DNA from 4 places in the Thalassotalea sp. SU-HH00458 genome. Region 1 is predicted to be linked to each of the others. Evidence: predicted binding sites of a transcription regulator. Region 1 holds the regulator's gene; each other region holds the start of a gene.

Evidence for each region. The regulator LexA, encoded in region 1, represses DNA repair genes until DNA is damaged. The targets are predictions, from matches to a motif close to TACTGTATNNNNATACAGTA.
Region 2: a site for LexA is predicted at 891-910, ahead of ABXH06_RS07500 (DNA topoisomerase III). Genes of this name have one in related genera too.
Region 3: a site for LexA is predicted at 1,495-1,514, ahead of ruvA (Holliday junction branch migration protein RuvA). Genes of this name have one in related genera too.
Region 4: a site for LexA is predicted at 878-897, ahead of dinB (DNA polymerase IV). Genes of this name have one in related genera too.

What each region holds. Positions count from the first base shown of each region.
Region 1 covers NZ_BAABWW010000005.1:121,568-123,778, reverse strand. Annotated here, with positions in the region: gene coxB (cytochrome c oxidase subunit II) at 1-360, opposite strand, end outside; gene lexA (transcriptional repressor LexA) at 918-1,541, opposite strand; gene ABXH06_RS09330 (GNAT family N-acetyltransferase) at 1,762-2,211, shown strand, end outside.
Region 2 covers NZ_BAABWW010000004.1:105,104-107,314, forward strand. Annotated here, with positions in the region: gene ABXH06_RS07495 (M14 family metallopeptidase) at 1-761, opposite strand, end outside; gene ABXH06_RS07500 (DNA topoisomerase III) at 952-2,211, shown strand, end outside.
Region 3 covers NZ_BAABWW010000006.1:198,339-200,549, forward strand. Annotated here, with positions in the region: gene ruvB (Holliday junction branch migration DNA helicase RuvB) at 1-792, opposite strand, end outside; gene ruvA (Holliday junction branch migration protein RuvA) at 836-1,453, opposite strand; gene ruvC (crossover junction endodeoxyribonuclease RuvC) at 1,573-2,109, opposite strand.
Region 4 covers NZ_BAABWW010000011.1:9,443-11,653, reverse strand. Annotated here, with positions in the region: gene ABXH06_RS15440 (FAD:protein FMN transferase) at 1-487, shown strand, start outside; gene nqrM ((Na+)-NQR maturation NqrM) at 552-782, shown strand; gene dinB (DNA polymerase IV) at 909-1,979, shown strand; gene ABXH06_RS15425 (MBL fold metallo-hydrolase) at 2,022-2,211, shown strand, end outside.

The DNA.
Region 1 (2,211 bases):
GTCTTGGTCAAAATATTTATAGTGCCATTTCCACTGAGAGCCAGTGACTTGAATAGTGATATCAGAATTATCGTTATTTTCCATGCTAACGAGTGTTTTCGTTGCGGGTACCGCCATGCCGATTAAGATGACAATAGGGATAACTGTCCACAGAATTTCCACCTTGGTACTTTCATGAAAAGTTGCTGGCTTTACCCCCTTTGATTTGCGATGGAACATGATTGACCAAAACATCGCCCCAAAAACCACAACACCAATTGCAGTACAAATATAAAGCGCAAACATATGAAGACCATATACTTCCTGACTTATATCAGTAACACCTTTGGTAAGATTTAACTGTTTATCTGCCCAAGCCATACTAGGAACTAATAGCCCTAGGAATAGCCAACTTAGGTTACGTCTCTTCACTCGACATCTCCTCCACCCTTTCTAAGTTTTAAAATCTTTAATATCATTAAAAAACGAATATCTTGATTTCTTTTAGTTGTTTTTGTTGTTATTTTTTCTGGCTATTTTTTAACCACTTAAAGTGCGCCTTATTATTATTTTTGTTCAATTTCTGTCCTAGAATTACTTAAATCTTGATCTAGGTCAATTCTTAATTTTCTTTAATAAAAGTAAAAACACTAACAATTACAATAGAGTATCAACTCTAAAACGTTAAAAAGTCCATTTTATATAGCCTGACGCCATAGGCTAAAAATCAAGCAATTGCTCTAATAAAATAATATCAGGTAGAAATGAGGGTGAATATTTTTTAATCAAAAAACAATCTAGTTTGAGAATACTAAGATTAAATAAGAATTATTCTTTATAAAAGTTCGGCTAAAGCATGAAAAGTGACAAAAAGTAAAAAATTGCTGACTTTTATTAAAAAGAGGAGAACAAAAGTCAGCAATATGGAAAAGTTAAATTTACATCCAGTCGGCAGAACGAATAACTCCTACAGCTATGCCTTCAACATTAAAATGTTGCGAAGTTAAATCAACTTTTATCGGTGAGAAATCTTCATTTTCAGCGTGAAGATAAACAACATTTCCTTCACGTTTAAATCGTTTTACCGTTACATCTTCATCAATTCGCGCAACAATCACTTGGCCATTTTGCACGTCAGTCGTTTGATGTACCGCTAATAAATCACCATCGAGAATGCCTATATCTTTCATACTTTCGCCATTTACTCGCAATAAATAATCCGCTGCAGGGTGAAATAAATTACCGTCAATTTTATAGTTATCTTCAACATGTTCTTGCGCCAGAATAGGTTCTCCTGCCGCAACACGACCAATTAACGGTAAGCCTTCTTCTTCAGTAAACTGTTCCGCTAAACGAATACCGCGCGACGTGCCAGGTAGCATTTCGATGTAACCTTTTTTAGCGAGTGCTTTTAAATGCTCTTCGGCGGCATTGGCAGATTTAAAACCGAAAAAATCGGCAATTTCAGCGCGCGTGGGTGGCATACCCGTTTGAGAAATATTTTCTTTAATAAGATCAAAAATTTGTTCTTGGCGTGGTGTAAGTGGTCGTAGGTTAGTCATTCGACAATTTCCTGTATATACTGACAGTTATAACTGTTAGTATATACAGGCTGTAAATAAACGCAACCCTGACTAGTCAAGTAAAAAACTTAATCGAGATATCAGACATAATGCTATATAAATGAATGAGATAAAAACCTCTCTATTCGCCATTGGTTATTATATCTGAAAGCAAAATCAGCTATGCTTAGCCAACGTTTCACTTAAAAATACGAGCCACGTGAAAGCAGAATTTCATCATAGTATTAATGATATTGCCAAAAACCAATGGCAAGCCGTAGAAAACTCTTTATGCCCACTGATGCATTATGAATTTTTCAAAGCGCTTGAAGATAGTACGTCTATTTGTATTAAGACTGGTTGGCAGCCTCATCATTTAACCTTATCTACTGATAAAACAATTCAAGCAATTATCCCGTTATATATTAAACAACACTCATGGGGCGAGTATGTGTTTGACTGGGACTGGGCACAAGCTTATCAGCACAATGGTTTAGATTATTATCCCAAGTTAGTCAGCACTATTCCTGTTACCCCCATTCCAAATGACAAGCTCCTAAGCGAAACGGTTGATTATCTGCAAATCATAAAAGTACTGATTGAGTATTGCCAGCAAAATGATATCAATAGCTGGCACTTGTTGTTTATTCCTGAAATTTCTCAAGCTGCT
Region 2 (2,211 bases), on a different contig from region 1:
GGACGGTATTTATTGATTGTTTTAATTCTACCGGCTGTTTCAGGTTGTGTGATGGCTAACCAGTCTCGGTTCATATCAAACAAGTAATGATTGGAACGACCACTTGGCCATGGCTCATTGTGTTCGGCACTTAAACGATCGTCACTGTGTTGCATACCAACCGTTGAATAGTAACGACTGGTAAAGCGAGTACGCCCATCGGGGTTTTGTAGAGGATCAATAAACACTAAGGTATTGGCTAAAATCTTTTGATTGGTAGGTTCATCAGGTGCCGCCAATAAATGATAGGCCATCATCATTGCCGCATCTGTACTACTTATTTCGTTACCATGAACACCATAGCCTAGCCATACTGAAGCAGGTAATTGAGTAATTAGTTTTTTCGCTGTTTTTTTATCGGTTTTTCGAGGGTCTGACAACTGCTGCATTTTATTGGCAAAGTCATCAAGGTTTGCAATATTGTTAGCGTTACCTATCGCCACATATATTAGCTTTCGTCCTTCCCACGTTCGACCATATTCAAGCAGCTTTATTTTTGTCGGTTCAGCGCTTGCTAATGCTTCAAAATATCGCAGCATATCAGAGTAATTCGTAATGCGATCTCCCACCTCGTAGCCCAGTACTTTCTCAAAAGTAGGGATAGAATCGCGGTATTCGCTACCTGGCCACATTTTGCTTGAAGCTGAGTTAGCAAACGAATTTACAGAAATAAGCAAAGTAATCAGTACTGAGCAAATAAATGATAAATATTTGAATATCATGTGATAAAAAGTCCGAAGAAAAAAAGATGCCACTAACCTATCGTTAAGTTTGTATTTTATCAACACTAAAACTGACAAACGGATAAAGTCGTTATAAATGACCCTTATTTTTTATTAAAAAACCCAACCAACTGGATATATAACCAGTATTAAATTACACTATGCTTATTTGTCAAAGTTTAACGATTTCATGAAGCTTTATCTTGCTGAAAAACCCAGTTTAGGTCGTGCAATTGCCGATGCACTCCCAAAACCTCATAAAAAACATCAGGGGTTTATAGAAGTGGGCAATGGTGATGTCGTTTCATGGTGTATTGGGCATATTTTAGAGCAAGCCGATCCTGATAATTATGACGACAAGTATAAAAGGTGGCAATTAGATCACTTGCCGATTGTTCCCGATAAATGGCAACTGAAACCCAAATATAAAACGAAAAGTCAGCTTAGCGTCATCCGAAAATTAGTCAAACAAGCCGACCAATTGATCCATGCGGGAGATCCAGACAGGGAAGGACAATTATTAATTGATGAAGTTATCGATTACCTAAATGTTGATGAAGATAAAAAAAAGCGAACTCAACGGTTATTAATCAGTGATTTAAATCGTTCGGCCGTTCAGCGAGCGCTACAACAATTGCAATCCAATACTGCATTTATGCCTTTATCCGTGTCTGCTTTAGCAAGAAGTAGAGCCGATTGGCTATACGGTATCAATTTAACCCGCGCTTACACCATTCAAGGCGGCAAAGTAGGTTATCAAGGCGTGTTGTCGGTCGGTAGAGTACAAACCCCTATTTTAGGTTTAGTGGTCAACAGAGATGATGAAATTAACCAGTTTGTTGCCAAACCTTACTATCAAGTAACCGCAGATATTCAGACAAAAAATAGCGAAAGCTTTATCGCTACATGGCAACCGAGTGCAGCTTGCCAGCCTTATATGGACGATGAAGGCCGTGTGCTAGTAAAAAGCCTCGCTGAAAACGTTATCCAGCGTATTACAAATCAACCAGCGAAGGTTAGCACGGTTAAAAAAGAACAAAAACAGCAACCACCACCTTTGCCTTTTAACCTTTCTGCTCTGCAAATTGCCGCCGCGACGCAATATTCAATGAATGCAAAATTGGTGTTAGACGTTTGCCAAACTCTGTATGAAAAACATAAATTGATCACTTACCCTAGATCCGATTGTCGATATTTACCAGCCGAACAGCACCAACAAGCAACGACTATTTTAAAACATTTATCGCAATTAGATGGCCCCTTGAGCGAGGCCGCTATTAATGCCAACTCGGTATTAAAAAGTAAGGCTTGGAATAGCAAAAAAATAACAGCTCATCACGCGATTATACCTACAGAAAAGCCGTCACAAAACATCACCTTAAACAGTTTTGAAAAGAACGTTTATCAACTGATCACCAGACAATATCTTGCTCAATTCTATCCAGCTTAT
Region 3 (2,211 bases), on a different contig from region 1:
CATAATGTCAAAACCTTCGCTATCAACTTCGAGCATATTCAACGCTTTACTTGCTGTATTTTGATCCACTTCACCCGCTGTTTTCACATCGGCATAATCACGGACACGACGTAATAATCGATTAGCAATTCTAGGAGTACCTCGCGAACGTTTTGCCACTTCAAACGCTCCTTGTTCATCCATATTTAAATTTAGAAAATGTGCAGAACGTTTCACGATGTCTGTTAAATCTTTGGTGTTATAAAACTCTAATCGTTGCACTATGCCAAAACGGTCGCGTAATGGTGAAGTTAATGCACCTGCTCGGGTTGTAGCACCAATTAAAGTGAAAGCAGGTAAGTCGAGTTTGATAGATCGCGCAGCAGGCCCCTCACCGATCATGATATCTAATTGATAATCTTCCATCGCCGGGTACAGCACTTCTTCAACAACAGGACTTAATCGATGAATTTCATCAATAAAAAGTACGTCATTTTCTTCAAGGTTCGTTAATAGTGCCGCAAGATCACCCGCTTTTTCTAAAACCGGGCCTGAAGTTGTGCGAATATTTACTCCCATTTCATTGGCAACAATATTTGCTAACGTTGTTTTACCTAAGCCGGGCGGGCCAAATATCAGTAAATGATCAAGTGGCTCACCACGCTTTCTTGCCGCTTCAATGAAAATTTCCATTTGGGTTTTAACATGATCTTGACCAGTATAATCAGCTAATAATTTTGGACGAATAGCCCGATCGACTCCTTCATCTTCCAAGGTCGCAACAGGCTCAATTAATCGATCAGCTTCTATCATTTACTTTCTCTATTCTTTAATTTATCAAATACCGATAAGATATTTATAACATTGCCTTTAAAGCGTCTCTGATCAAATCTTCGCTACACTTGTCGGCACTAAATATTGATTTAATCGCTTTGTCCGCTTGTTGTTGACTATAACCAAGAGACACCAAGGCGTTAGTTGCATCACCTTTCGCATTATTAACATAACTATCTGTTTGCTGAACATTTAAAGCGAAACCTTCTGATGAGCTTGTATCACTACCAGCTTGCCAATCTTTGAGACGATCACGCATTTCAATTAATAAACGCTCTGCGGTTTTCTTACCAACGCCTGGAATTTTAACGATAGTCGTTAAATCATCGTGGCTTACACAACTGACAAACTGGTCCGCCGACATACTCGACAAAATAGCTAAACCTAATTTAGGACCAACGCCATTAACTTTTATCAACAAACGAAAAAGTTTACGTTCAACTTTATTCGCAAAACCATATAATAATTGTGCGTCTTCTCGAACAACAAAGTGCGTATAAATAATAGCTTCTTCATTTAACTCAGGTAAAGCATAAATACTGGTCATTGGCATCGTCACTTCATAACCAATACCGCCACATTCAATTAACACTTCTGGAGCGATTTTCTCCACCAAAATACCACGTAAACGACCTATCACAGCAATAAAACCTTGAATGAAATTATTTTAAGAAACCATAACACTATATATTTATACAGTAAAGTACCTGTTAGGCTGTTCGAGAAAATTATTATTAACAACGGCTATTTTGCCAGTAATTAACGCAATCGTCCTCTAACCATTTTGGTTGCTTGTCCTGCCATTTTATCTAAAGAATCATGACTATGGGCGTGGCACAATGCTACGGCTAAAGCATCGGCAGCATCGGCTTGCGGTGTACCTGGAAGCTTTAAAATAGATTTCACCATATGTTGAACTTGTGTTTTATCGGCTGCGCCTGTGCCAACAACTGACTGTTTGATTTGTCTTGCTGAATATTCTGCAACCGTTAAACCATTATTGGTTGCCGCAACAATCGCTGCTCCTCTAGCCTGACCAAGTTTTAACGCACCACCAGGATTAACCCCCATAAATACTTGCTCAATAGCAAATAGCTCAGGATTAAATTGAATAATTAGCTCAGATACACCAGCAAATATTGTTTGGAGTCTGTCACTGAAATTTTCATCTTCTTTATTAACAGAAAAGGCTTTAATGCATCCACTACCTAAATATGAAAGTTTACGGCCTTCTTGCCTAATAACGCCATATCCTGTAATTCGAGAGCCAGGATCAATTCCTAAAATAATAGACAAAGATACATTCCTATAGCGTTGCTAAAAGGTGAAAGATTTTCATTATTCAACCCTTTATATCAAGTTGAAAAATATTCTGCCATTAAAAAAGCAGTAAATATT
Region 4 (2,211 bases), on a different contig from region 1:
TGCTAAAGGGTACGGTGTTGATATTGTTGCAGAGTATATCGAACAGCAAGGTATTGAAAATTATCTTGTTGAAATAGGTGGAGAAATGCGCCTAAAAGGATTTAAACATACGGGCGAATTGTGGCATGTTGCAATAGAAAAACCAGTGACGATAGAGCGTGCTGTGCAACAAATTATTGTCCCTAAAGATAATGCGGTTGCTACATCGGGTGATTACCGTAATTATTATGAAGTTGACGGCCAACGCTTTTCTCATATTATTGATCCGGCTACAGGCAAACCTATTAATCATAAGTTAGTCTCTGTAACGGTTATCCATCCATTTTCGATGACTGCCGATGGTCTATCTACTGCAATGATGGTCATGGGAGAAGCGCAAGCTTTAGCCTTTGCTGAGCAACATGATTTAGCCGCGTATTTTATCGTTAAAACGGAAAATGGCTTTGTTGAGCAAAGCACGGTAAAATTCATGCAATACCTTAAATAATTCGCACAATTCCTATTGTGTAATTGTTGAGGCTTATGTTCGTTAAATATTGAGACGTTTCGTTATGATGATTTTTTTAGTGACCTTAGTTTTTTTTCTTATTATTGCTGCTGGAATGGCGGTGGGGTATATCTTTCAACAAAAAACGTTAGCGGGAAGTTGTGGAGGACTCGGCTCAGTAGGTATTGAGAAAGCCTGTAATTGTGATAGCCCTTGTGAAAAGCGCCAAGAGCGTGAGCGTATCGCCGCACAAGAGCGTGATAATCATCATTCGATAAACGTTAAAAATATCTAACGGTTCGTTAACACGTTTTATAATAAAGCTACCTTTGGGTAGCTTTTTTGTTTTTAATGCCGGCGTATGACTTGATGTTTTAGTAATAATTATTATACTGTTTTTATTTACAGTATTATTGTTTAGATGACTAAGCAACGAAAAATCATACATGTAGATATGGATTGCTTTTATGCTGCGGTTGAAATGCGCGACAATCCTGCCTATAAAAATATTCCGATTGCGATAGGCGGAAATAGTGCCCGTGGGGTGTTGTGTACCTGTAATTATATCGCGCGTGAATATGGTGTTCGTGCCGCAATGCCAAATCATCAGGCTAAAAAACTTTGTCCAGATCTGCTCATTGTTAATGCTCGTATGGCTGTTTATAAAACGGTATCAACGCAGATTAGAGATATTTTTCAACGTTACACAGAGTTGATAGAACCGCTTTCCTTAGATGAAGCCTATCTAGATGTTACTAATACAATACACTTTAATGGTAGCGCTACATTAATTGCCGAACAAATTCGAAAAGATATATATAACGAATTAAATTTAACGGCATCTGCTGGTGTAGCGCCAAATAAGTTCTTAGCAAAAATTGCAAGCGATGAGAATAAACCGAATGGCCAATGTGTGATACCACCTGAACAAGTAGCAGACTTCGTCGCTGATTTACCTTTAAAGAAAATTCCCGGAGTTGGTCCTAAAACAGCTTTACGCTTAGCCGAACAAGGATTTGAATCTTGTCGGGATATAAGAAATAGCTCAATAATCAATTTACAAAATATTGTCGGTAAGCAAGCAATTAGCTTATATCATCGAAGTTTTGGCAGAGATGAGCGTTTAGTCGAGCCTGATAGAGAAAGAAAATCACTGGCCGTTGAAGTTACTTTGAGTCAAAACATTATAACTTTTGAGCAAGTTCAAGCAGTCATGGATGGTTTACTTGATAAATTAAAGTATCGTTTGAGTAAATGCGAAGATAAGCTTATTGTTAAACAAGGAGTTAAATTAAAGTTTGCTGACTTCAACCAAACCACAGTTGAACAACGTAGTGATGAGGTTGATGTAGAAATATTTAGACGTTTGTTTCAAAGGGCGATGCTAAGAGCGAATAATCGTGCGATTAGGTTAGTTGGGATAACATTGGCCTTTAGTCCTAGAAAAAGCTTGGAGAGTGAATGTCAGCAATTAATTTTACCTATTCTTTAGAACTACTCATTGATGAATAAGCAAAATAATAAAGGGTTTAGCATGAAAAAATTAATATTAGGACTAACTTTAGCGCTTGGTAGTACAATTATAGATGCACAACAGTTATCAGAAGTTGAAATTACGGCTCATAAGGCGGCTGGGGATGTGTATATGTTAACGGGGGCTGGTGGTAATATTGGTGTGCTTGCTACTGAAAAGGGCTTGTTATTAGTGGATGATCAATTCCAGC